3 regions of the Paenibacillus sp. J22P143 genome follow, and region 3 is predicted to be linked to each of the others. Evidence: riboswitches for the same ligand, from Rfam matches in the RefSeq annotation. Region 3 holds a riboswitch; each other region holds the start of a gene.
What was found. A riboswitch is a leader RNA that binds a small molecule or an ion and turns the genes downstream of it on or off. The one in region 3 is predicted to bind cyclic di-GMP.
Positions count from the first base shown of each region.

Region 1: another riboswitch for cyclic di-GMP. It lies ahead of AC58PQ_RS24325 (transglutaminase-like domain-containing protein); the one in region 3 lies ahead of AC58PQ_RS16545 (PilZ domain-containing protein).
Region 2: another riboswitch for cyclic di-GMP. It lies ahead of AC58PQ_RS06795 (hypothetical protein); the one in region 3 lies ahead of AC58PQ_RS16545 (PilZ domain-containing protein).

Region 1 covers NZ_JCAUAQ010000026.1:1,230-9,288, reverse strand. The annotation lists gene AC58PQ_RS24340 (GerAB/ArcD/ProY family transporter) at 1-11, shown strand, start outside; gene AC58PQ_RS24335 (Ger(x)C family spore germination protein) at 8-1,132, shown strand; gene AC58PQ_RS24330 (collagen binding domain-containing protein) at 1,276-4,611, opposite strand; gene AC58PQ_RS24325 (transglutaminase-like domain-containing protein) at 4,913-5,719, opposite strand; cyclic di-GMP riboswitch class I at 5,732-5,822, opposite strand; gene AC58PQ_RS24320 (class D sortase) at 5,896-6,573, opposite strand; gene AC58PQ_RS24315 (peptide MFS transporter) at 7,421-8,059, shown strand, end outside.
Region 2 covers NZ_JCAUAQ010000002.1:701,659-709,717, forward strand. The annotation lists gene AC58PQ_RS06780 (glutathione peroxidase) at 1-190, opposite strand, end outside; gene AC58PQ_RS06785 (TIGR01777 family oxidoreductase) at 261-1,151, opposite strand; gene AC58PQ_RS06790 (MDR family MFS transporter) at 1,344-2,567, shown strand; cyclic di-GMP riboswitch class I at 2,687-2,780, shown strand; gene AC58PQ_RS06795 (hypothetical protein) at 2,899-3,204, shown strand; gene gloA2 (SMU1112c/YaeR family gloxylase I-like metalloprotein) at 3,244-3,609, shown strand; gene AC58PQ_RS06805 (hypothetical protein) at 3,599-3,730, shown strand; gene AC58PQ_RS06810 (Ger(x)C family spore germination protein) at 3,855-4,958, opposite strand; gene AC58PQ_RS06815 (GerAB/ArcD/ProY family transporter) at 4,955-6,055, opposite strand; gene AC58PQ_RS06820 (spore germination protein) at 6,052-7,491, opposite strand; gene AC58PQ_RS06825 (THUMP domain-containing class I SAM-dependent RNA methyltransferase) at 7,688-8,059, opposite strand, start outside.
Region 3 covers NZ_JCAUAQ010000011.1:14,511-22,569, reverse strand. The annotation lists gene AC58PQ_RS16570 (L-threonylcarbamoyladenylate synthase) at 1-810, opposite strand, end outside; gene spoIIR (stage II sporulation protein R) at 945-1,751, opposite strand; gene prmC (peptide chain release factor N(5)-glutamine methyltransferase) at 1,906-2,799, opposite strand; gene prfA (peptide chain release factor 1) at 2,799-3,863, opposite strand; gene ychF (redox-regulated ATPase YchF) at 3,897-4,997, opposite strand; gene AC58PQ_RS16545 (PilZ domain-containing protein) at 5,076-5,810, opposite strand; cyclic di-GMP riboswitch class I at 5,924-6,010, opposite strand; gene tadA (tRNA adenosine(34) deaminase TadA) at 6,286-6,723, shown strand; gene AC58PQ_RS16535 (DUF1648 domain-containing protein) at 6,732-7,229, opposite strand; tRNA gene AC58PQ_RS16530 (tRNA-Arg) at 7,390-7,463, shown strand; gene AC58PQ_RS16525 (hypothetical protein) at 7,544-7,699, shown strand; gene AC58PQ_RS16520 (ABC transporter substrate-binding protein) at 7,689-8,059, opposite strand, start outside.

The DNA of each region.
Region 1 (8,059 bases), on a different contig from region 3:
AGCACATATGAACAAGCGGCCGCTGTACATTTTGATTATTATCATGATTATTGTTATCGCTCCAGGGTGCAGCGACCGGTTGGAAATGGAAGATTCCACTAACTCCCTTGCACTTGGCATGGATCTTGATAATGAAGGCAACCTGCTTGTATTTATGAATAGCCCTTCATACGGCAGAGATATCAAGAAGAAAACAATAGAAATTGAAGTGAAATCGCAAACGATTCGTCAATCGAGAGAGCAACAAGATGAATTTGCGCCTGGCGTTATTACAGGCAGAAATGTTCAGGTCATACTTATCGGGAAACGTATCTTGGAACATGAGGACTGGTTCCAGATACTTGATGTCTTTTTTCGTGATATGAAAAATCCATTAACACCCAGAATCATCGTTGTCGATGGATCTATTTCCGACATTGTATACCTTCATCCGAAAGATCAGCCGATGTTGCCTTTATTATTGCGGGGGATGGTCGATACGAAGAGCGCTAGATCGGAAACGGCAAAAACAACGCTGCAGAAGCTGCATTGGCAAATGTATGAGAAGGGAGTGACGCCTTATATTTCCAAAATTCAGTTGGACAAGGCCAAACGGATCAATCTGGCTGGTGTAACGCTGCTGGATCATAAAGGGAAATATGCGACCTCGCTGAATGTAGAAGAAACCATGTTACTTCAGATATTGAATAAAAACGCCAAGAAATCAGTAAGCTTTACACTTCCGATTCCTGGCGAAAAGAAGAGCGGTCCATTCCATACAGACCATTTAAGTATTTCGGTTCAAGGAATGAAAGCGAAAATAATAACTTCGTACAAGCAGAACAAGTTTCGATTCGATATCAACATTAATATGCCAGCCGCTCTTACTGAACTTTTATTCCCTTTTGATGTACGAAAGAATGGAAAAGAGTTAGAGAAAATGATTTCTGAACATATGCAAAAGCAATTCGAGAACCTTATCAAAAGCATACAAAAGCATAAAATTGATCCGATAGGGCTTGGTCTCTACGCTCGGGCCCACGAATATAGTCAATTCAAGAAAGTGGAGGATCATTGGGGAGAAGCGCTGTCAAAGGCGGACATTCACGTCTCCGTTAAGGTGACCATTGAAAGCATGGGACCAGTGAAATGACTGGTTTTGGAACAAGAGTAAGCGCAGATCAAGCTCGACGACGAATGTAAGACAAAACATTTCATTAGGAAAAGGTTGAATACATCTCAATTCACGAAAATGAAAGAGTTTGTGGAGCGTAATTCAATTGGAAATCCTTTAACTTATTTGCTCTTCAGTAATCTCTTTCTCAGAATGACTCCTAAAAGAATCAAAGCGGCACCTGCTATTTCAACATACAAATGGCTGGCTTCCCCAGTCTTAGGAAGTGTCTGTCCTGGTGTTTCTTTGTCAGATACAGTATCCGGATCTATTGTTACTTTTCCGAGCTCCGGTTTTTTGCTGATGGACGGAATACCTCCCTTCGGCACATCAATGTCTACTTCAATTGGTGTGTCCTTATCCGTTGTTTTATCATCTGTGGACAGAGTTGGCGATGGTGTTGGCGATGGTAATACCGGCGTCGGCGTAGATGTTGGTTTCGTACTCGGTGCTGCCGATGGCGATGGTGTCAGTGTTAACTTGAACAGAGTCGGAGTTGGTTGATTTCCCCCCGTTCCCGACGATCCCTGTTTAGCATTCGTTACATTTAAGCTGAAGCCTGACACTGAATTAATTGTGACTGGATGCTCGCTTGAATCAAGCACGTACCCAGCTGGAGCCACTGTTTCTTTAACAATATAGTCTCCTGATAATAACTTCTTGAAAACGACCTTACCTGTCGAATCCGTTGTCAATGTACTGATAAGTGACTGTGTCGAACCAGTCTTCCTATACAATTCAAAGGTTGCTCCGCTTAGCAGTAAAGTACTGTTAGCTGAATCAACTTTTTGTACGGTTAGCGAGCCTCTGACACCGGTGCCTGTGCCGGATCCGCTTGAGACACCGACCACAATGCTTTTAGTTGTAGCTATAGTCCCTGTAGTCACATTGTTGCCGCTAAAGCTGACTGCGTTCGAGACCGAATCATGGTCGTTGGCAACAATCAACGATTGATACTCTAAGATATACGCGGTAGTAATCTGATGCAAGAAGCTTAACTCGAAAGTCTGCTTGCCATCATCATCAGTCCGGAAAACCAAGGTGTAGTCCGTGCCCTTGGTCAGTTCCGCTCCCTTGGACACGTCACCGTTAACAGCTAAACTTGTTGCAAATAGATGGAACGAATCTGGCAATAAGAGCTGGTTGCCTGTTGGAGTATCAATGATTTTCGCATCTGCTACTGTAGACTGTCCGCGATTCATATTAATCGTCCAGTTAATTTTGTCGCCGTTTTGTATGCCGTCCTTGTTAACATACTCCCCCCCGTGGGGGATGATAACAGAAGCCTTCAGGTCCTTGGATACTGGATTATTAGTCCCGTCAAACAATTTAGCCGTATTGCTGACTTGATTATCGATTATTTCACCGGCAAGACTTGTATTAAAGACGATATAATATGGCGTAGTAATGGGCTGTAAGAATGTCACAACTAGCTTATTGTCATTGCCAACTAAATAGTTATAGGTGTTAGTTACGATCGTTCCTAGCGAAGGATTACCATTGACTGGGATGTTCATGTTGTACACATTAAGAGTTCCCTCAACTAGTTTTTGACCCGACTCTAGAATATCCTGAACTTCAGCTGTGGTAAGAGCTTTACCGTTATAGTTTACCCCAACGGTCCATGAAATTCGTTTCGTAACTGCATTGTACGATCCAAACTTGAATCCATTGTTCTTCACTTCATTCCTTGGGACAAACGTTGCAGAAACTGTTTTCGTCTGCGAGTTGGCAGAGCCGTCAATCCAGTCGATTGTGGCATCATTTTTGAAATCTGATGTGTTGCCATTGATCCAATCATTATTGAATTCCGTATTGTAGCTGATTGTGACCGGTCCAGAAAGAGAACTATTGAATGTTATTTTAATGCCTTGATCAATTGGAGTAGCATTGTCCACTGAGTAATCAGCGGGATTATTCAATATTGTGCTACCTTTTTTAATAATCAATGAGCCTGGTATGAATTTGAGCCCTAGATTAGGAAAAGCGTCTGTAAGTTCAACGCTGTTCATCAGCTGGCTATCATCGTCAACAGCAATGTTCCATGCTACCGTTTTAGCCTGGTAGTCTACTACTCCAACACTCTTGACAATAACCACTTGATTAATGGCACGAACGGCCGTTTCGCTAACTCCACCTTCGATAGTAACCTTATTCGTTATTGTTGCACCTTCGACAACACGTTCGATTGTCTTAGTTTGATACGCGATTTTGTATGCCGATGTAATCTGATTATTGAATTGCAGTTTGAATCCAGTTTTGCCAGTCGCGGACGCGGGAGACACTGTATATTGAGTACTAGGTAATTCACTGCTCAATGACTCAGCACCGGATGCGTTCAGTGTAACCAAGTAAACATGAACTGAGTCAGCAACCAACTCCTGGGAATCATCGAACAAGTCTGTCAAAACGGCAACCGCTTGGGCAATCGTCTTTTCATTGTAATTGTATTTGATTGCCCAATTTATGGTCTGTGTACTTGAATCATAGCTCGTCGACTCTTTTTCTAAAGCGCTCCCATGCTGCACTGCAACAGTTGCAGTTGCGCTGATAGGCGTTTTGTTTGCACCTTCAAACGTTGCGGTGTTGACAAATGATGCAAAGTCAGTAGCCGGTGTCGTATATTGAATACGATATGCTGTTCGAATAGGGCTCTCTGTAAAATTGACCGTCAAAGTTTTTCCCGTCATAGCCACTGTGTACTTGCTTGAATCTAACTCAGCTCCCTGCGTCACTGTACCATTCAGCTTAACGTCCAGATCATAGACAGCAACGGTAACTGGAACGGACAGACCAGTAGGAATCGGGTCGTTTACGACCGCGTTCTCTACGGAATTCAACGCCTTATTCACATCCACGGTCCAATCAATATTTTTGGCATTGAAACCTTGCGGAACTCCACTTTTCTCAATTGTTGAGGTGACGTTCGGCTTAAAGTTAATTGAAAAAACTTGCTCTCCGCTGCGAATCGGAATTTTAATAATTTGAGTCGTACTTCCTGTAATGATCTGCGTATCGAATTTCGTTGTGAAAGTCATGATGCCATGTACATAATCATGAGTCTGAATGGAATCATTAAAGGTCATGAGAACTTGATGATTATCCGAGTTTACGCTGAACGTTCCTACACTCTCAGAATCGATCGTAAGAGGTCCGCTGATATCATTAAAAAGTTGAAATTGCTGCGGCAGTGTGAACGTATATGTGTCCCCGTTACCGTAACCATGGTCATTCGGTAGTGACCAGGTATAGTTCACCTGCACCTTGGAACCTTGTTCGTAAACGTTATCGGTCACATTATGTCCCTCATCGTCGTATACAGCCATTGTCACGCTATCAATGATATTGCCTGAAATCGCGGTGGCTGCATTAGCTGGAATCATAAAGCCGATTCCATATATCCCCTGCATGAAAATCATAAGTGAGATCATCAGAGCACTTGTCTTTTTCAACAACATTGTCTTTCAACACTCCATTCTCATCCGACTCTATAAAGAAGTTACAACTTTTATTCTGGAAGCGTCAAGGAGTTTGGATCAGGTAGGTTTTCCCATCGGGACGATGGATAAAGAAAGCAGTCATTTAGAACGTCTCGCCAGCCATTAGCACTCTCGTGACCACCAATGTATAATCCAAGAATCTCACGGTAACCTGAACATAATTTGAACAAGAGCTATAAATAAATAATTAAATAAGGACCTGCATTTGGATTCAAATTCAGGCCCTTATTTATTAAACTTCGAAATAGAACGTATCATTTCAATAAATTTTAGTAATTATATAGTCCGCCGCATCCTTAAGCATTGGTGTAGCTTGTCCGCCTTGAACACGAGCGGAATCGTACGTCGTATCGATAGTTACCCATTCATTGCTATCCTTTAAGAAAACTTGATTCCACGCGTGATAGGTATCAGGAGCACTTACTTCGTATCCCATAACTAAACGTGTAGGAATTCCTTCACTTCTAACCATAGCTGCGAAGACAGCTGCATAATCATAACAGATTCCCTTCGAGGCATTGTAAACTTCATCCAGATCAGGAATGTAGCTAGCTTCTACAGATTTTGCTTTATCAAAATCATATTCGAAATTTTCGGTTATGTACGAATAAATTGTTGCAATTTTATCCAAATCCGACTGGGCATCCACAGTTAATTTTTTCGCCTCAATGACGACTTGCGTATCCGTGTTCCAGTTAAAAAGCAGAATTGACTGCAAAAATACTGCATTTTCGTCTTCCATCTTCACATTTATGCTTTCTTGCGCGACTACTTTATATTTGTTGTTGCTTACTAATTCTGCGATCAGGACATTGTAAGTGCCGTCTCCCAATTGCAGGGGGTATTGAGCCCCTTTTACTAGATTATAGTCGTACATGACGTTCCCCTTTTTAATACGGACAATGGCTTTCGTGTATTTATCATTGGAGTAGTTGAGTGTAATAATTCCCTTTTCCAAATAAGTCTTGTCTGTGATGGATGGAGCGGACGCTGCATAAGTTCCTTTCGGTGTAAGAATCAGGAGAAGTGCAGCAAGCATCGTCATTAACAAGGTTTTTTTGAACACAAAAACTCCCCTTTCGGTAACTGGCTGCCAACTTTGCATAAATGCAAAGGAAGGCCCTTTAGTTTTGCGTCTCTAGCTTTCGCTAGATTTGCCTTTATCGGTGAAGAGCACCGAAGTCATATTTTCTAAATATTGCTATGGTATCATATGCTAGTTGGCTTAATTAGTTAAATTATTCATACCGCTGGCTCTACTAATATCCCCTTAACGACGATCCGATGTGTCGGATTTTCCATAGGGTGGCAGGTAATCAGCGTAATCTCACGATCCTTCCCGTTTCCTTTAAGAACCCAAACATCTTCTGGAAGCACGTATTGCTTGACTTGCACTTTGTACAAATACTTTTTGCTCACCGTATCCACTTCGATCAAATCACCGACAGTTACTTCATCCAATCTATTAAAATTCTTTCCATAGGTAAGGTTCCTATGGCCGGCAATAGCATAATTTCCTATAGCGCCTACATTGCCTGTATTGGCGATGCTGGCTACGGAAAGCTTCATATTGTTCACTGTTGCATCCGTTAGAATCGGAACCTTCAGATTGATCTTGTCTATGACTAAAACACCCTCAATATTTTTCTGCATTATAGAGGCCGGGGTAGATGTCTGCTCTGAGATGAGAGGTTTGGGCTGGCTATTCAAAGACATCACATCTGCCGAAATTGGAGAAGGAATAAAGTCCACCGCCGCATCAGTCACAGGTGCAACCTGATCGATATGCTTTATATTTTCCTGCCATTGCTTCAATATTTTCTGTTGCTGATAGCTCTCATAACGATCATTAACCGTCGGGTAGAGCAACATAATAAATCCTAGGAAGATGCACACAAGTGAAAGATTTCTTTTTATCATCAGGGTTCCACTCCTTAATATTTGCATAATCCATTATGAAGAGAAGCAAGCCTCTGATTATCAATAATTGTAGCTCTCAAAACTTCACCATCCTGTTGATTCAGGTCATCGAAGTTTTATCGTAAGATTTAACAGACGGTGTAGTTTAGAAAATGCTCTTAATATTTTTAATTTCATTCCATTGACCATAATTCTATATGCTTCGAAGGGTAATAAGCAATACAAATATATTCAAGCGAATCCGTTCTTGGTCCTACTCCACCCCTTAGATAGATGTGACGAATGTAAGGGCACTTGACCCGCCCCGACATGGGAGAGAAAATCGCTAAGGGCACCGTGGAGAATACGTGCAGCATTTGGAATGAATTGGGTGAATCAACTCCACATCTGTTCCCGCATGCCTTTTTAACGACACGTCCTAATATATCTCGCTCTCTTTCATTCATCAACAATATATAAAGAATGAAATCCTGCGAATAGACGAGCTTGCGTGAGGAAATCAAATCATACCGAGGGAATTCAACTGACTACTCCTCGTGAGACTCTTTCTTTTTCCAAGAATCATTGCCAATAGTAGAAGTATATTAAATATTAAAAATGAGTTGATCCCATAATACAAATAAGTTAATTTCATTCTCTCAAGCCATTCGCTCACCAAATAACCAGAAACTGCATATTTCTTTACATTTGCTTCTAATTCAGTATATGAATCAAACTTTGTAGTATTTATTAGTGGGAATTCTATTCCATTAGTTAAATCGACTTGTGTTGAACACATAAATCATACTCAACATGGGAATTAATAACTTATTGGCAATAAATAGAAAAAATAAATGAGGTTGATTTTATGTCGGATGCAAATAAACAAAAAATTGTCGAGAGTGTCCCCCAACAGGGCTTTCTCGGACACCCAAAGGGATTATTTACACTTTTCTTTACCGAGTTTTGGGAGCGCTTCTCTTATTATGGTATGCGGGCTATCCTTGTTTTCTATATGTACTATGAGGTGTCAAGAGGTGGGTTAGGACTGGACAAAACCCATTCTCTAGCCATTATGTCCATCTACGGTTCGCTAGTTTATATGTCCGGCATCATCGGCGGCTGGCTGGCCGACAGAATATTCGGCACTTCAAAAGCCTTATTTTACGGCGGGATCTTGATTATGTTTGGCCATATTGTTCTTGCAGTGCCTGGAAGCGTCTCGTTGTTCTTTGTTTCCATGGTGCTCATCGTGCTGGGTACAGGCTTGTTAAAACCAAATGTTTCCAGTGTTGTAGGTGAAATTTACGGTGAAAAAGATAACCGCCGCGATGCCGGATTCAGCATTTTCTATATGGGGATTAACCTTGGAGCATTTCTTTCTCCTTTGGTTGTCGGAACTGTAGGCACACAATATAACTTCCATCTAGGATTTGCATTTGCAGCTGTAGGGATGTTTCTAGGGCTCGTCGTTTTTACGCTCACCAAGAAAAAAAATCTCGGTCTT
Region 2 (8,059 bases), on a different contig from region 3:
TGCAGGGAAAGCCTAGGACACTAAAACCTTGATCTTTGTAGGTGTCGTGTAGTTCTTGAAGCCCTTTGAACTGTGGAGCTAATCCGCATTGTGTCGCGGTATTTACAATGAGTAGGACCTGATTTTTGTATTCACCAAGTGATTTCTCTTCACCGCGAATGTTCTTTACTTGAAATTGATGAACGCTCATAGGGGCACAACCTTCCGTCACTAGTATTTCGCGCAATTTAATTGTACACAATTTTAATGAGGATGAAAAGCTATTTTTTCAACAGATTGTCAAGAGCGCCTGCTAGTAAAGGAAAACGCCACACAAATCCATGCTGCTGCAGGACACGAGGTATCACCTTCTGACCTTCCAGAAGCAGAACAGAAAGTTCTCCAAAAATCAGCTTCATCATGAAAGCGGGAACTGGAAATAGATTTGGTCTTCGCAGAGCTTTCGCAATCGCGCGTCCCAAATCTTGATTAGTAACGGGATTTGGAGCCGTGGCATTCACGGGACCGATTATCGCGTCATTTTGCACACAGAAATCGATCAATCTCACCATGTCATCAATATGTATCCACGAATGCCATTGCCTGCCGCTGCCAACGGTGCCGCCTACGCCAAGCTTATAGGGGAGTGCCATCTTGGGAAATGCACCTTCTTTATTATCCAACACAAGTCCAACTCGAACCTTCACGACCCGTGTACCTTGGATAAGATCAGCAGCTGCCTCCCACTGTTTGACTACGTCAGCTAAGAAGTCTGTATTTCGATAAGGACTGTTCTCGTCAAAGGTGTCCGTCTCGGAGATGCCGTAATAAGACATACCAGAAGCATTCACAACAACCTTAGGCTTAGGATCTAACTTCGCAACAAGCTTGGCTACACGCTCCGCTGCCTGCAAGCGGGATTGAACAATCCGCGTCTTGGCCGCGGCTGTCCAACGCTGACTAACGGATTCACCAGCCAAATTCACAATGGCATCAAGTCCTTCAAGGAGTTCAGCATTGTTCTCCAACTCGTCCCATGTTAATGTTCGGATACCATGAACCTGCTTCGAGGAAGAGCGTGATATATTAATGAGTTCATGACCTTGTCCCAACCAGAACGAAATTAATCGTTTTCCAATAAACCCGCTGCCGCCTGTGATCGCTATTTTCATCTCAAGCACCTCCATATCGCCATTATAAAACCTCCACCCAATAAATACCATCTGAGAGAAGGCGTATATGAAAAGGTAAAGTTCCTAGTTCGAAAATACGACACAATCCACCCATTTCATGTATAATTGGAATTCGGCGTCTATTAATTAACCGTAGGGCAATTCTGTTGTCAGCGAGAGGAGTCATCGTATATGAATCGTATCCGTCATTTTTTTCAATCCTATCATCCAATCGTACATACGCTTATCTTAGGAACAGTCATGGCTCGGGCTGCGTCTTCTATGAGTTTACCGTTTCTCGCGATCTATTTGGCTAAGCACTCAACTATGAGTCCTGGACTTATTGGTATCGTAATTGGCATGGGTGCTTTGGCAGGCACATTCGGCGGGTTTGTTGGCGGCACGTTGTCAGACCGATTCGGACGGCGCGTGATTATGCTCGCGGCTCTCTTCGGATGGGGATTCGTATTCCTTGGCTTCGGAGTTGTCAAATTACCGGTCTTATTTATGCTGCTGGGTATGCTAAATGGACTTTGTCGTTCTTTCTATGAGCCTGTGTCTCAAGCCTTAATGGCCGATTTAACAGAGCCGTCCAAACGGTTACAGGTATTTTCACTCCGGTATATGGCGATTAACGTTGGTGTGGCTGTAGGCCCTTTGCTGGGGGCGTTCTTTGCGACATTGAATGGATCCTTGCCATTCCTGCTCACAGGTATCATCTATTTAATCTACGGTGTGACGCTTTACGCACTGCTCATTAAGTTCGGCATTAAGAAAATCGAAGGTGAGAAGAAAGCACTCGTTACTTTTAGTTCGGCATTAAGCGTCATTCGTAAGGATGTCACCTTCCGATTGTACATTATCGGCGGAATTATCGGAGCCATCGGATATTCGCAGGTTATGGTCACATTATCACAGTACCTTCAAAGGGATTTTGCTGATGGGGTCAAAATGTTTGCGATTCTCATGAGCGCCAATGCCATTGTCGTCATTGCGATGCAGATACCGCTGGGGAAATGGGCTGAAAAGTATTCACCTTTAACCGCCATCGTTGTTGGAAACTTGATGTTCGCTTTAGGCGATATCGGATTTGCCTTTTCGCATTCGCTCACATGGCTCATTATATCGATGGGAATTTTCACTTTTGGTGAAATTCTGAATTATCCTGCCGCGAACATGTTGATTGATAAGCTTGCCCCGGAACAAATGCGTGGAACGTATTATGGCGCTCAAACGCTAACGAACATCGGACATTTTATGGGGCCATGGATTGGCGGATTTTTATTGGTATCTTATGGTGGTAGTACGCTGTTTCTCGTGATTGCTATGTTATCCTTGGTGGGTTCCATTTTCTATTGGAGAGGCACAATACGTCAAAAAACGGTGAAAATATCGTCGAAAATGCAAACATTTTGATGAATTTCGTAAAATTAGTTCCTATGAACTATTCGAATTCAAATCGCCATCCCTTATCCTTGAGAGTATAGGATGTATCGTTTCATTCACGGCTTCAACTAAAAAGATTCTGCACGCCATCTCGACAAAGGCAAAGCTGGCGAAAGCCAGTGACGCAAAGCTACAGGGGCCTTACTTCTCCTGCAAAGGACAAGCAGCCAGCCAGCCGCCGAACGATTGGGAATTCACATCAGAACCCCTCTAGTCGGTTCACTACGGTGGGTTTTTTTCTCTGTCATAGCGAAACAAAAAAACAAATCTCAACAATTTGCACAAAGGAGACCCTAGCGGCATGAAATCGAACAATCAATTGCAAGAGGAACAGAAAGCAACCTCGTTATGCGGTAACCATGTTGCACGTTTGGTGCCATCCACGGATGGACCTAAGCTCATGATAAACCGAGAAGAATATGCATTAAAGGAAGCCTGTTGGGATGTCGAAATGTTCCACGGAAGAAATAATAGCATTCTCATTTTCTACTGGAAAGGTGAAGTAAAGCTTTCTGTGAAAATGCCACCGATGGCTCAGATCGAAGGCTTTTTAACAAGACTATTTCAATGTTTATCATCCAAATTAAGAGCGGTTCAGCCTATCTAGGTGAATCGTTCTTTTTTGTTGTTGTTCGAGATTTTCTAATTGTCACTAGGTCGTTATGAGCGCTCGAAGCATTTTTATGTTCATTTACTTGGACTCACGGTCATTCATGAAACCTATCGCGCCGAAAGAGACTCGTATAAATTGGATTTGCGTATTGGGCATACGGAGCAAGAAATAGAATTGTTCTCGTTTCCGAATCCACCTTTACGTGTGAATCAACCAGAGGCGCGGGGCTTACGACATTTGGCCTTCGTTGTTGCTGATATGGATCAAAGTGTTCAAGAGCTGGAAAGTAAGGGAATCGCGGTTGAACCTGTGCGAGTGGATCCAATCACAGGGAATCGCTACACGTTTTTTGCTGATCCTGATGGGTTGCCGTTGGAGTTGGTGGAATATGTGGAATAATGGACGTAACCAGAAGACCGAAGAGGAACCCAAGTTAGCGATGCCCAAAGGGTGCCTCTGGAGCGTTCTACTGTCTATCCCCTTGTGGGCGCTGCTGATTGATGTCATTTGGAAACAATAAATCCCTCAAAGTGCTCGGTCTGTCTGCTGCTGAATAGCAAAGAGATGAGTGGCATTTGTGAGGGATTTTGTTTGTTTAGGTGAGCTATACGTAGCTAAATACGGTACGTAGTGGTACTTCAGTGTTAGTCCAATACGCCGGAGTTAAGAATTCGAATTTTAACGTCTGGCTTAATCGTGATCTTCGGATACTGCTCGCGCCACCAGTCCTTGCCTTTAAACTGCTTCGGATGATAGGCAGCAAACTCATGCCCAAGCTGCAAGATATCGCAATTGCTCTTTTGCAAGGTTGCAATCACGTTAGATATCCTCGCAGTTAGATCAACTGTAATTTCCTTCTCCAACTCTATAAGCATAGGTTTCGTGTGTTTTTTTAATTCAAGCCCAGCCTCGATCAATTTAAGATCTAGTTGTAACGAGATGTTAATTTGGCTAAGACCGTCGTGATTAGAGATAATCTGGAAATCTCGTTTGGCATGCTTGATCACAGTCATATAATTTTTTTCACCAATTTTACCAGAGAGCGACTCGGAATTGCCTAGAACGCCATACATTAGAACGGTCAGCTGGGTATCTTCAGGATTCAGGTTGACGCCTGTATACGTCCCGTCTTTAAACAAACCGGTACCTGCAAGACGAGCACCGTTCCCATAAGGTTCGAATCGGTTAAGTGCGAAGTCGTTCATGAATCGTTCTCCCCCGAGTATATATTCGAGTAATTGGTTTGAAGGGATTTTTCCTCTTTTTATCTCACCATCCAATAAGCCAACTAAAAAATCCGCTGGAGTCAGATCTTCTTTAAGTTTTTTCGTAGCCAGCAGCTTGGAAAGATCGCCGTCATACATCGCTAGATAGCCATATAACGGATTGGCTCTAAATTGACCAGTAATATTCAGATAGTTCAGCGGCTGATCTTTGGCAAATCGGGTGCTGATTAGAAACAACCTGGTCTCCAATACATGAAGAGCTCCAGGCATTTCCTTGTTTGTATTATTTACGGCGTCATAGAGGTTTTCGCCTTTTGACGCAAGGTATAAATTATTCGAGGTGCCTCCGCCTTGAGAAACATTCTTAAGCGAGGAAATAACAAAGCTTACCTTGAGCTGTTTGCCGTCACCATCGTAATCGAGCCCGATAATGTCGGCAAATAGCATCTCCTTTAGTTGAAGCTGATCCCAGCATCCTGTTAGCAGCAGGCAAATGATTAGTGCTGTAATTACTCTCTTCATATCTCGCTCCTCCCAGTGCCTCGTAGTCCAGAAATCAAGAGCAGAACGACTGGTAGAACGACGATCAATATGATAGAAATGACGTCCTGAATCGAGCCATACCGCAAAATGGATAAACGCTCCTCTACAAAGAAACTTCCAATGAAACAAACACATACAATTGCCCATACCCAAACATGCTGCTTGCCCAGACCTTGACTGCGTATATGCAGCAATGCTTTAACAGCCATAAAGAAATAGACATAGATCGTTGCCGATACTATGCATGCGTAGAAGATTAGGAACAAGGTATCAATACTCTGTAAGATGTCAATCTTATAGTTCTTTAGAATAAAAATGATTGGCTCTGGAATAACGGAGAGCTGTTCCAAGCTGAACTTCATAGAGCAGATCAGGCAGACCACAACATAGAATATGGTCGTGCTGCCGTTCGCCAGCAACATTGTAAAAAGCAGCTTCTTTTTGCTTGAGGTCTGCACGTACGGGTAGGCATAAAGGAGCAGATCATAGCCTACATAAGCGCTAAATGCAAAATATACTCCCTTCAAAACCGGTAACCAGCCGTCAGGCAAAACTGGCAACAAATTTTTGATGTCAAGTCCATAGACTCCGCTTATAACGATAAGCAAAAAACTAATGTAGGCGAATAACATAAAGGTTTGCGATACATGAGCTAGCTGCTTTAGTGATGACGTTGCCGCATAGCCGCACACGACAAGAAGCATAAGAGTGATTATCGATTTAGGCGTGTCCACAAACAGCCATCTTCTTAATAGGTCGGCATAAAGCAATGTCAACAGGAGCCCTGAAAGGCCGTAATAGCATGCATATACCATATTGATGCAAGATCCAATCGGTTTGCCGAGAATAAGCGGGATATAGGCAAAGAAGTTACGCGCCGGATATCGGCTGCCTAGCCACCAAATCAGCACGATGCCTACTTCTGCGACCAGTCCGCTTAGCAATACCGCGATCCAAGTATCATGACCGGCTTTTCCAACCAATGCATGGGGGAGGGATATGACTTCGGTTCCGAGTTGGGCCATGATCACGAGCGAGATCAGCTGTCTTCCAGTGATAGTTTCTTCCTTCCTCAACGCTTCCAACTCCTTGGATTCCGTATCCTTGTTCGATTGCTTGGCGCCGTATCTCCCGGCCGCTTGGTCAGGCACCAAAGCGGAGCACGAAACAGCGTATCCTTCATATCACTTAAGGAGAAGGGCGGTGTATAGTATGGGAGTCCCATCGTAGTCATTTGGCATAAGTGTATACAAAGCATCATGAAGAAGAAGGTAAGGCCAAACAAGCCGAATAACGCGGAAAGTAGGAGCGCAGGATAGCTTAACAGGCGAACCGCGGTGCTCATCTCGTACGATGGCAGGACGAAGGAGGCCAATCCCGTTAAAGCGGCTACGATAACCATGGTATTGGACACCAAATTGGCTTGGACGACCACCGTCCCGATGACAATACCGCCAACTACGCCAATTGTTTGGGCGACGGGACTAGACAGCCGAATCGTAGCTTCTCTTAAAACTTCAAGCATGAGCATCATCGCAAGCGCCTCTAAGACCGGAGGAAAAGTAACGTATTTTAGTGAGCTCTGCAACGTATTAACGAAATTAATCGGCAGCAGGTTTGGATTAAAGGAACTGACCCCCACATACAGGGCAGGCGCGGCAAGCGTTATTAAAAAGCTGCAGATTCGTAATAGCCGAAAGAAAGTGCCTATCAGCCAACTGACTTGGTAATCATCAGGACTTTGGAAAAAAGACCAGAATGTTACTGGCAGGATGAGCATGTCTGGTGAACCTGCTGTTCCAATGACGACTTTCCCTTCCATTAGATAGGCACGAGCGCGGTCAGGTCGTTCTGAAATGAGCAATTGTGGAAACAGGCTGAATTTCTTCTCCTGAATCAGCTCAGTGATAAATCCCGGTGCCTCGACGTAATCAATGTCAATGCTCGTGAGTCTTCTTTCCACCTCCGAAATTATTGCCGTATTCGCAATCGACTTGATGTACATGACAGCCACCTTCGTCCGCGAGAGCCGCCCAATCGTATACGTTTTTATAACGAACTCCGTTGAGTTGATTATCTTTCGCATCAGATTAAGATTGGTATCCAAATTTTCAATGAACGCGTCGTGCGAACCGCGTAAAACCCGCTCATTGGTCGGAATATTGATGGAGCGTTCTTTCTTTAAATCCACCCCGAGTAGGTAAAGCCTGCTATTCCCGTCTTGATACAGAACGATTTTCCCGTACAAAATGGCCTGAACCGCGTCCTCCAGTTGCTCGGTTTCCGCATAGTCTAGAATCGTCACAGCATCGCGGATTGCGTCCTGCGGACGGAGTAGCATCGGCTTTAGAATAAAATCTTGAACGAGAGAGGGATCGATCAATGTGTCGAAATAAAACAGTCTATATGCCGTTCCCCCAATGAGCAACTGTTTGGATTGAAAGTCGCTTTGTTCGGAGAAAAGCTGGTTGAAATATTGTTCTATCTCTTCAATGGATTGACTTGTTTTCACATGAGTTCCCTCCTTACGTAACCTATTCCTTACTTTTACCCAAGAATTCCAAAAATATGTAAAGGTAATGGGGGAGGGAGAACGAAGTTCCAGATAAAGAGTCTTAAGACTGGGTTAATTAAATGACTTCGTGAAATAAAAAAATCCCCTCAGCAGATTTGTGATCTGCTAGGGGGATTTTTAGTTATAATGACCATTATCTATCTTGTCTTCGCGGCGGCAACGGACCAAGGTATTGGAACAAATTACATTCGATCCGTCCGTTGAACAGCTTACGCTTCTTGTCGGCACGACGGTTCATATAATGCTCGAGCTGGGTGCTCGGGCTTAGGATGAACAGACTCCACGACGGCATCGGCCGTGTTAATGCACCGAGCTCGCGCAGCGCCAGCTCGACATCCGGTGCTTCACCAAGTCGCTCGCCGTACGGCGGGTTGGTGATCAAGCAGCCATAGTCGCCGCGCGGCCGCGCTTTGGCGATCGGCTCGACCTTCAGCTGGAACTGCTTCGTCAGTCCAGCTGCCTTAGCGGCCGCCTCTGCCACTTCGATGGCAGCAGGGTCGATATC
Region 3 (8,059 bases):
GATATCGCGTTGAATCCACGCTGAAACTTCCTGCCCATCATCCCCTTGAACGATGTGCATAAAGCCCTTCGGCGCATAATGTGTGTACTTCATACCTGGTGCGCGAGGGGTATCCAAGGCTTCTACCTCAGTCGGCTCGGACACATGAATATGCATTTCTGGCAAAACCGCTTGCAGCTGCTCAGCTGTCACGCCACCCGGCCTCAGTATAAATAACTCGCCATTTACAAGTTGAATAACCGTGGACTCCACGCCAACACCCGTTGCACCCCCGTCTACAATTCCGCCAATCTTGCCGTCCAAATCATCACGCACATGCGAGGCTAGTGTCGGACTCGGTCTGCCCGAGCTGTTCGCACTTGGTGCTGCTATAGGCAGCCCTGCTTCTCGCAGCAGATGCAAAGCAACCGGATGGTCCGGTATACGGATCCCCACCGTTTGCAGCCCCGCTGTGACTAACGGCGAAAGGCTACCTGCAAGTACAGGTAGCACAATGGTTAAGGGTCCGGGCCAGAAAGCCTTCATAAGAGCTTGATGATCGGGGGTGAGACAATCGGCTTGCACAAGGCTTGGAAGCTGCTTCACATCAGCTATATGTACAATTAAAGGATTGTCGGAGGGTCTTCCTTTTGCCGTAAAAATATGTTCCACGGCTTTCGTATTCGTCGCATCAGCGCCTAAACCGTACACCGTTTCAGTTGGAAAAGCGACCGTTTCCCCCCATTGTAGAAGCCGAGCTGCTTCTGCGAGTTGCTGTGCGATGGTGTTCTCATCGCCTTGTTCCACGTTCCAGTACGTTGTCACGATCATTCTCATCCTTACTTCGTTGAAATTCTATGGGAATATCCCATTCGCACCACTCGTTCGTATTTCGGACAAGCTGCTCATAGACTCAATCGTTTACAATTCTACCAAAGTGCAGCATTTTCTCACTCTACTCGACGCTAGCTAAACCACGAGAAAATCGCCTTAAACATTTCCCAGATAAAAAATTTCACTTTCGGTTGCGCCGGTTCATCTGAAGGCGTTGCTGCTGCTGCCACAACTTCGGCATCCTTTTCTTTCTTCACGGATTTCTCCGTGGATGTGGAGGCTGATTTATCTTTGGCTGAAGCATCATCTTTCTTTTTGGCAGACGATGTTTCGCTAGCTTTAGCCTTAGCTTCTTTGGTTGGCTTTTTTTCCTTGCCGTTCTCATCTGTCGTTTTGGCCACGACAACTGCTGCAGATGCTACGGCTTCGCCGGACACGGAATCTACGAAGCATAAAGGTGGAAACAGCACACACCACCAATTCTGGCCTTCACCAGAACCAATCACAACACGCAATGCCTCATAATCCCCTGCTGGGTAGACGTCATTTCCGTACATTTTGGTTGGAAAAGGGACAACTCCCAGATCAACCGTATGCGGATAGCTATAGCCACGGGACGCAATCATCTCTCCAACTAGCTGATCAAATTCGGGCAAATGCGCATTCACAACGGCTCTCGCCTCGTCCAAGGAATGTGGTCCAACAACCCACTCCTGCATACGGGCAATAATCGCATCGCGAATCTCGCGTTTCAGTGCTTGGTCTTGCGCAGAATCCGAATTTGCTAGAATACGCAAACGAATGGACTCCTCTGGTATCGTAGGCGAAATTACCGCCGCATTCGTCCGATTGGATTCCCAACACATAATCATAAGAATAAGTGCAAAAGAAATGAATAATAAACTCTTAAATGATTGGCGCTCTGTTCTCTTAACCATGGAGAGTAGCCCCTTTCCCGTCCCTTATAATACTAACCAGTATGGACAAGAGTAGGCGGGGCTAAACCTATGAATCTATGATTTTTTGTAAAATGGTAGAGTTGCTAGAGTTACCGCAGCTGATAGATAGGGTTAGCCGATCTCGGAGCATCGGCTACAGCTCTGGAGAGCGGATCGCGATCACGTGGCGATCGATCCCCTGGAGATCCTGCACGAAGCGGATCTCCGTCCAGCTAGCTGCGGCGCGCAGCAACGCCGCAACAGCCTCCGCCTGCCCGATGCCCACCTCGAACCCGACCACGGTCGGGATTCGCGGCAGCCGGTGCAGCTGCGAAATCAATCGGCGGTACAGGTCGAGTCCCTCGACACCGCCGAACAAAGCCGTGTGCGGCTCGAATAGCCGCACCTCGGGCATCAGCGCCGGCAGGTCGCCATCCGGGATGTATGGTGGGTTCGACACCACCATATCCAGCGCGAGCCCGCGCTCAATATAAGGCTCGAGGAGGTCGCCCTCGAGCCACTCGATCCGCTCAGCCACTTCGTGGCGCTGCGCGTTCTTTACGGCCATCTCCAGCGCTGCCGCGGAGATGTCGCTGGCCGCCACGCGCCACGTAGGGCGCGCGTGCGCGATCGTCACCGGGATGATACCACTCCCGGTGCCCACATCCGCAAGCAGCGGAGCGCCTTGCGGGAACAGACGCGAGCCCTCGTGGAGCAAAGCCTCCACGAGCAGCTCGGTCTCCGGCCGCGGGATCAGCACGGCCGGCCCGACCTCAAACGGAAGGCCGAAGAAATCCTGCTCGCCGGTGATATACTGCACCGGCTCACCCGCGGCCTTCCTTGCTACCAGCTGGTCCCACGTGGCGACCAGCTCTTCGGGCATCGGTTCCTGCCACCAGCGGAACAGGAGCTCCGTGCGCGTGCAGCCGCCTAACAGGTGCTGCAGCAACAACTCCGTGCAAGACGAAGCCTCCGCCACGCCTTGCTCCCCTAAAAAAGAAGAAGCCTTCACAAAGGCTTCTCTTACAGTCATTTTCACAGTCGTCATTACATCGCCTCTAAGGCATCGGATTGTGCAGCAATCGTTAACGCTGACACAATTTCCGCCATATCGCCGTTAAGAACCGTTTCCAAACGGTGCAACGTCAAGCCGATGCGGTGATCGGTAATACGGCTTTGCGGGAAGTTGTAGGTACGAATACGCTCTGAACGGTCGCCCGTTCCGACTTTGCTTTTACGCTCGCCGGCATATTTCGCTTCTTCTTCTTCACGCAATTTATCTGAAATCCGCGTACGAAGTACGCGAAGCGCTGACTCTTTGTTGGAGTTCTGCGATTTACCATCCTGACACGTTGCGACGATACCCGTTGGTACGTGCGTTACACGTACAGCGGATTTCGTTGTATTAACAGACTGACCGCCCGCTCCACTGGAACAGAATGTATCTACGCGAATATCCGCATCATGAATCACGACCTCCACATCTTCTGCTTCCGGCATAACAACAACCGTCGACGTGGATGTATGGATCCGTCCACCGGACTCCGTTACTGGAATACGTTGAACACGGTGCGCACCGCTCTCAAACTTGAGCTTGCTATAAGCACCTTTTCCCGTAATCATGAAGATAATCTCTTTGAATCCGCCCAAATCATTGACGGACGCATCGAGAATTTCCGTTCTCCATCCTTGACCATCTGCATAACGCGTGTACATCCGGTACAGATCGCCTGCGAACAGCGCAGCTTCATCGCCGCCTGCCGCACCGCGGATTTCTACGATAACGTTCTTATCGTCATTCGGATCCTTCGGCATCATCAGAATGCGAAGATGTTCTTCGAGTTTAGCGGATTGGTCGCTAAGCTCATCGATCTCCATTTTGACCATTTCACGCATCTCATCATCCAGCTTCTCGTTCTGCATCACTTTCGCTTCAGCTAGCTGTTCACTCACGCTCTTATATTCATTATAAGCATCATAAGCTTCCTGAAGATCAGATTGCTCTTTGGAATACTCTCTTAGTTTCTTCGTATCACTCGTTACATCCGGGTCACACAATAACTCGCTTAGTTTGTCATAGCGGTCCACAATGGACTGAAGTCGATCCAACATAGGGGATCACTCCTTTCTCTATTTTATAAATCATTAAACATTGAAACGGAAATGCATAACGTCGCCGTCATTCACCACGTACTCTTTACCTTCAAGACGCACTTGGCCTTTTTCCTTAGCACCAGCCATCGATCCTGCAGCTGACAAATCGTTGTACGACACAACTTCCGCACGAATGAATCCACGTTCGAAATCCGTATGAATCACGCCTGCCGCTTGCGGAGCTTTCGTTCCTTTACGGATCGTCCATGCTCTAACTTCTTGCACGCCAGCTGTGAAATACGTGTACAAGCCTAGTTTTCTATATGCTGCTTTGATCAATCTATTCAAGCCGGACTCTTGAAGTCCCAACTCTTCCAGGAACATCGCTTTTTCTTCTTCTTCCAGCTCAGCAATTTCGGATTCAACCTTCGCGCTAATGGAAACGACTTCGTTGTTTTCTTTCTCAGCGAATGCCTTCACAATTTTAACGTATGCATTGTCGTCCGCAGTTGCAACTTCATCTTCACTCACGTTTGCCGCGTAGAGCACTGGCTTCATCGTTAGCAAATGAAGATCGCGAACTAGCAGGCGCTCATCTTCTGTCAAATCCAAGCTGCGTGCTGGCATATCGTTATATAAGGCTTCTTTGATACGTTCCAAACACTCAACCTCAGCAACCACCTTCTTGTCGCCGCCTTTGAGGTTTTTGCGTGAACGCTCGATCTTTTTATCAACCGACTCAATGTCTGCCAAAATCAATTCAAGATTAATCGTCTCGATGTCGCCAATCGGATCAACTTTCCCAGAAACGTGAGTAATATTATCATCCTCAAAACAACGCACAACATGCACAATCGCATCAACTTCACGGATGTGTGCTAGAAATTTATTTCCAAGGCCCTCGCCTTTGCTCGCACCCTTAACTAAACCCGCAATGTCAACGAATTCGAAGGCCGTCGGCACGATACTCTTAGGCACAACGATTTCCACCAGCTTCTGCAATCTCTCGTCTGGTACTTCAACTACCCCAACATTCGGATCGATCGTACAGAACGGATAATTCGCAGATTCTGCCCCCGCCTGTGTAATTGCATTAAACAATGTCGATTTTCCTACGTTCGGTAGACCGACGATACCTGCTTTCAAAGCCATTGTCGTTACAACTCCTTAATTTTCGAAAATCATCCTTCTTATTATATAGTACTTGGAGGGCAAAAAAAAGCCTGCAAGCTATCGATTCGCCGCAGACTTTTTTTCCATTGCTATTTTGAACTCGTCATCCCGCTTTTGCACGAAGTACGTTTTGATCTGATTCCGCAAAATAAAACCGCGCAGCGCATTGCTTTGTTCAGCGGGAACGCTTTCAAAGCTAGCACCATAATAATAGGTGTCCTCTAGCTTTTCTTTCCTTATAATTTCCAACTGACAAGGCATATCGAAGCCCAACTCTAATTGCACGTAAAGTGTACATTTTATATGTAGAATCTTATCAATCATGCCATTGTCGTCTATCGTAAAACCGATACCATTCATCGAAATATTTTTAATTGAAATATCTATCGGGGTTTCAAGCTGTTGGGGCTCCTTTTGATTCGCATTCTGAAATTCGAGGATCTGACCAAATCTTCTTACATTGACCCTTGGGAATTCCCGCTTCTCCGCGAATCTTCTGCGATTCTCAGGTGGATTAATGACAATGAGCGAACCTGGTTCTCTGGCGACAACGGTCGTATGCACGACGAATAGCCCTGATTTGGTATACATCGTAATCTTCACCTTGTCACCCAGTTGGAACACATCATATTCCGGTAGTTCAATTTCCATAATGTCCCCTTGGGCATAGGTCAGAATACCCGTGGATACGAAATCATCCTTCCCTACAACAGCCCGGCAATCGATCAATACTTCCGCATCGTATCCTTCTTTACAACCATATCGCTTCAAAGCATCCTGCTTCATCGCCATGCTCACCTACACCTCGCCCTTTATTGATGGATGTTCATGTATGTTTCCGCACAAAATAGACTGCCCCACAAGAAAGGGACAGTCTATCACCTTAATCAATAAAAGCATCGATTGTCGGTAACCAGACTGCCATAGTTCATTAGAACCTTAGACCCTCAGCTTTGCGTCCTTGCTTTTCAACAAGTTTGCCATTGTCGAACCTTGCTATGAATGTTATGTCGTTCATCATTTATGGTCTAAAAGACCCACTGTTATCACCATTATACGTAGCCTAGTTATTTCTTTCAACTAAAATCCTTGCATGAGCCCTGTTTTTATTGTATGAATGTGTAGTGGAATGAATATCCACAGGTTTACAAGTTATCCACATTGTTATCCACAGCTTGTTAACAACGAATATTTGTTCGGATGTTTATACACATGTGGATAGACTATTATTGCGAGGTGTCCCCCTGTGGATGAACATATCCCCTGGATGAAAGAAGCGATCGGCGAGGCACTGAAGGCCGAAGCAATCCGTGAAGTACCGATCGGCGCCATCGTCGTCCATCAAGGTCAAATTATTGGCCGCGGTTATAATTTACGTGAAACAACCTTAGATCCTCTCGCGCATGCGGAGATGATTGCGATTAAGCAGGCAAGTGAGCATTTACAGGCTTGGCGTCTTCTAGACTGCCAGCTCTATGTGACGCTGGAGCCTTGTCCGATGTGTGCAGGTGCGATCGTGCAAGCACGTATTCCTCAAGTGATTTACGGAACGGTAGATCCGAAGGCAGGCTGTGCGGGGACGTTAATGAACTTGCTGCAGGAGGACCGGTTCAATCACCGGGTCGATGTGGTAAGCGGCGTTTTACAAGAGGAGTGTTCCACGATGTTGACGCAGTTTTTTCGAAAATTGCGCGGGAAGGCGTAAAACCTTCCTTACTTTAACTGGATCGAACGTACGATGAAGAAGATAATTGTGCCAAACAGCATCAGCAGCAGGAAGCCCAGGATCCATACGTTAAGATCAGCGATACCCTTTTTAGCGCTTTGGACAACAGACCATTCAATGAAGCCAAACAGAATTACAATCATCGCTTTTAAACTGTTGATAAATAAACGAGCATTCTGGTATTGTCCATGGGCATTCTCGGTCGTAATTGGGGACGGATAATTATACACATGAGGGATCTTGCTTAGGAGAGTCAAGCCAACATAGACGATAACACCTATGAGTGGTAAGGCAATCAAACTCATCTTATTCCCCCAACCATCGATATCCCCTTTACCGTTAAAATGCATCGGAATTCGCTCTGGCAAGGCATGCCATTCGTAAGCTACATAAGCGATCATACTTACGATCACTAACAGAGAGATGACATCAAGAACTGTTTCAGCTTTAGTTCTGGGCAGTTGAATGACGGGACGATTCTTCACGTGGCACCTTCTTTCTATCGATTTATAAAGAATTGTAGTAAATGTTTATACTATTCTTTATTCACTATGTACATTCCTTGCTCAAATGAAACCTTCTTCATGTCCATGGGCTAAAATGGTTGCACCTCCAAAACATCTCGTGTTAGAATGACGATACTATGCGCCCGTAGCTCAGCAGGATAGAGCAACAGTTTCCTAAACTGTAGGTCGTACGTTCGAATCGTATCGGGCGCGTATACCTTATATTTTAAGGCTAAACCATGTAAACACTAAGACCCTCCATTGGCGACAAACCAACTTGGAGGGTTTTTTCTATGTCCAAAGCATCATTCCTAGGCAAAAAACGAATTATGTCAAGAGATACCAGTTCGCAGTCAAAAATCTATCAAGAATTTTTAAATGGTGAAATTGAAAAAGAGTCATGGCTTGTTATGACACAAGCCATGACTCTTTTTCGAATTATTTCTTAGTTTTCAAGAACTCGTCAACTTGTTTTTGAAGTTCAGCGATTACTTTGTCTGAACCTGCTTTTTTCATTTTATCAATGAATTCTGCATATTTTTTTTCAGAATCAGTAACTGCTCCTGTTTCAATGACAGTTCCAGTGCCAGCATATTCTTTAACAACCGCAGCAATCTGTGCAAGTTCTATTTTAATTGGATCAAGATTAGGCTTATAACCAAGTAATGGTGAAACTGTAGCACTGGCATTCGCGTCTTGCCAAATTTTCGTGTAATTAGCTGGATTAGCTTGTGTTTCGAAACTGTTAGCTACATTACCAAGATTCCATGGAAATGCGCCATATTTTGCATCTGCTGTTCCTTGACCTG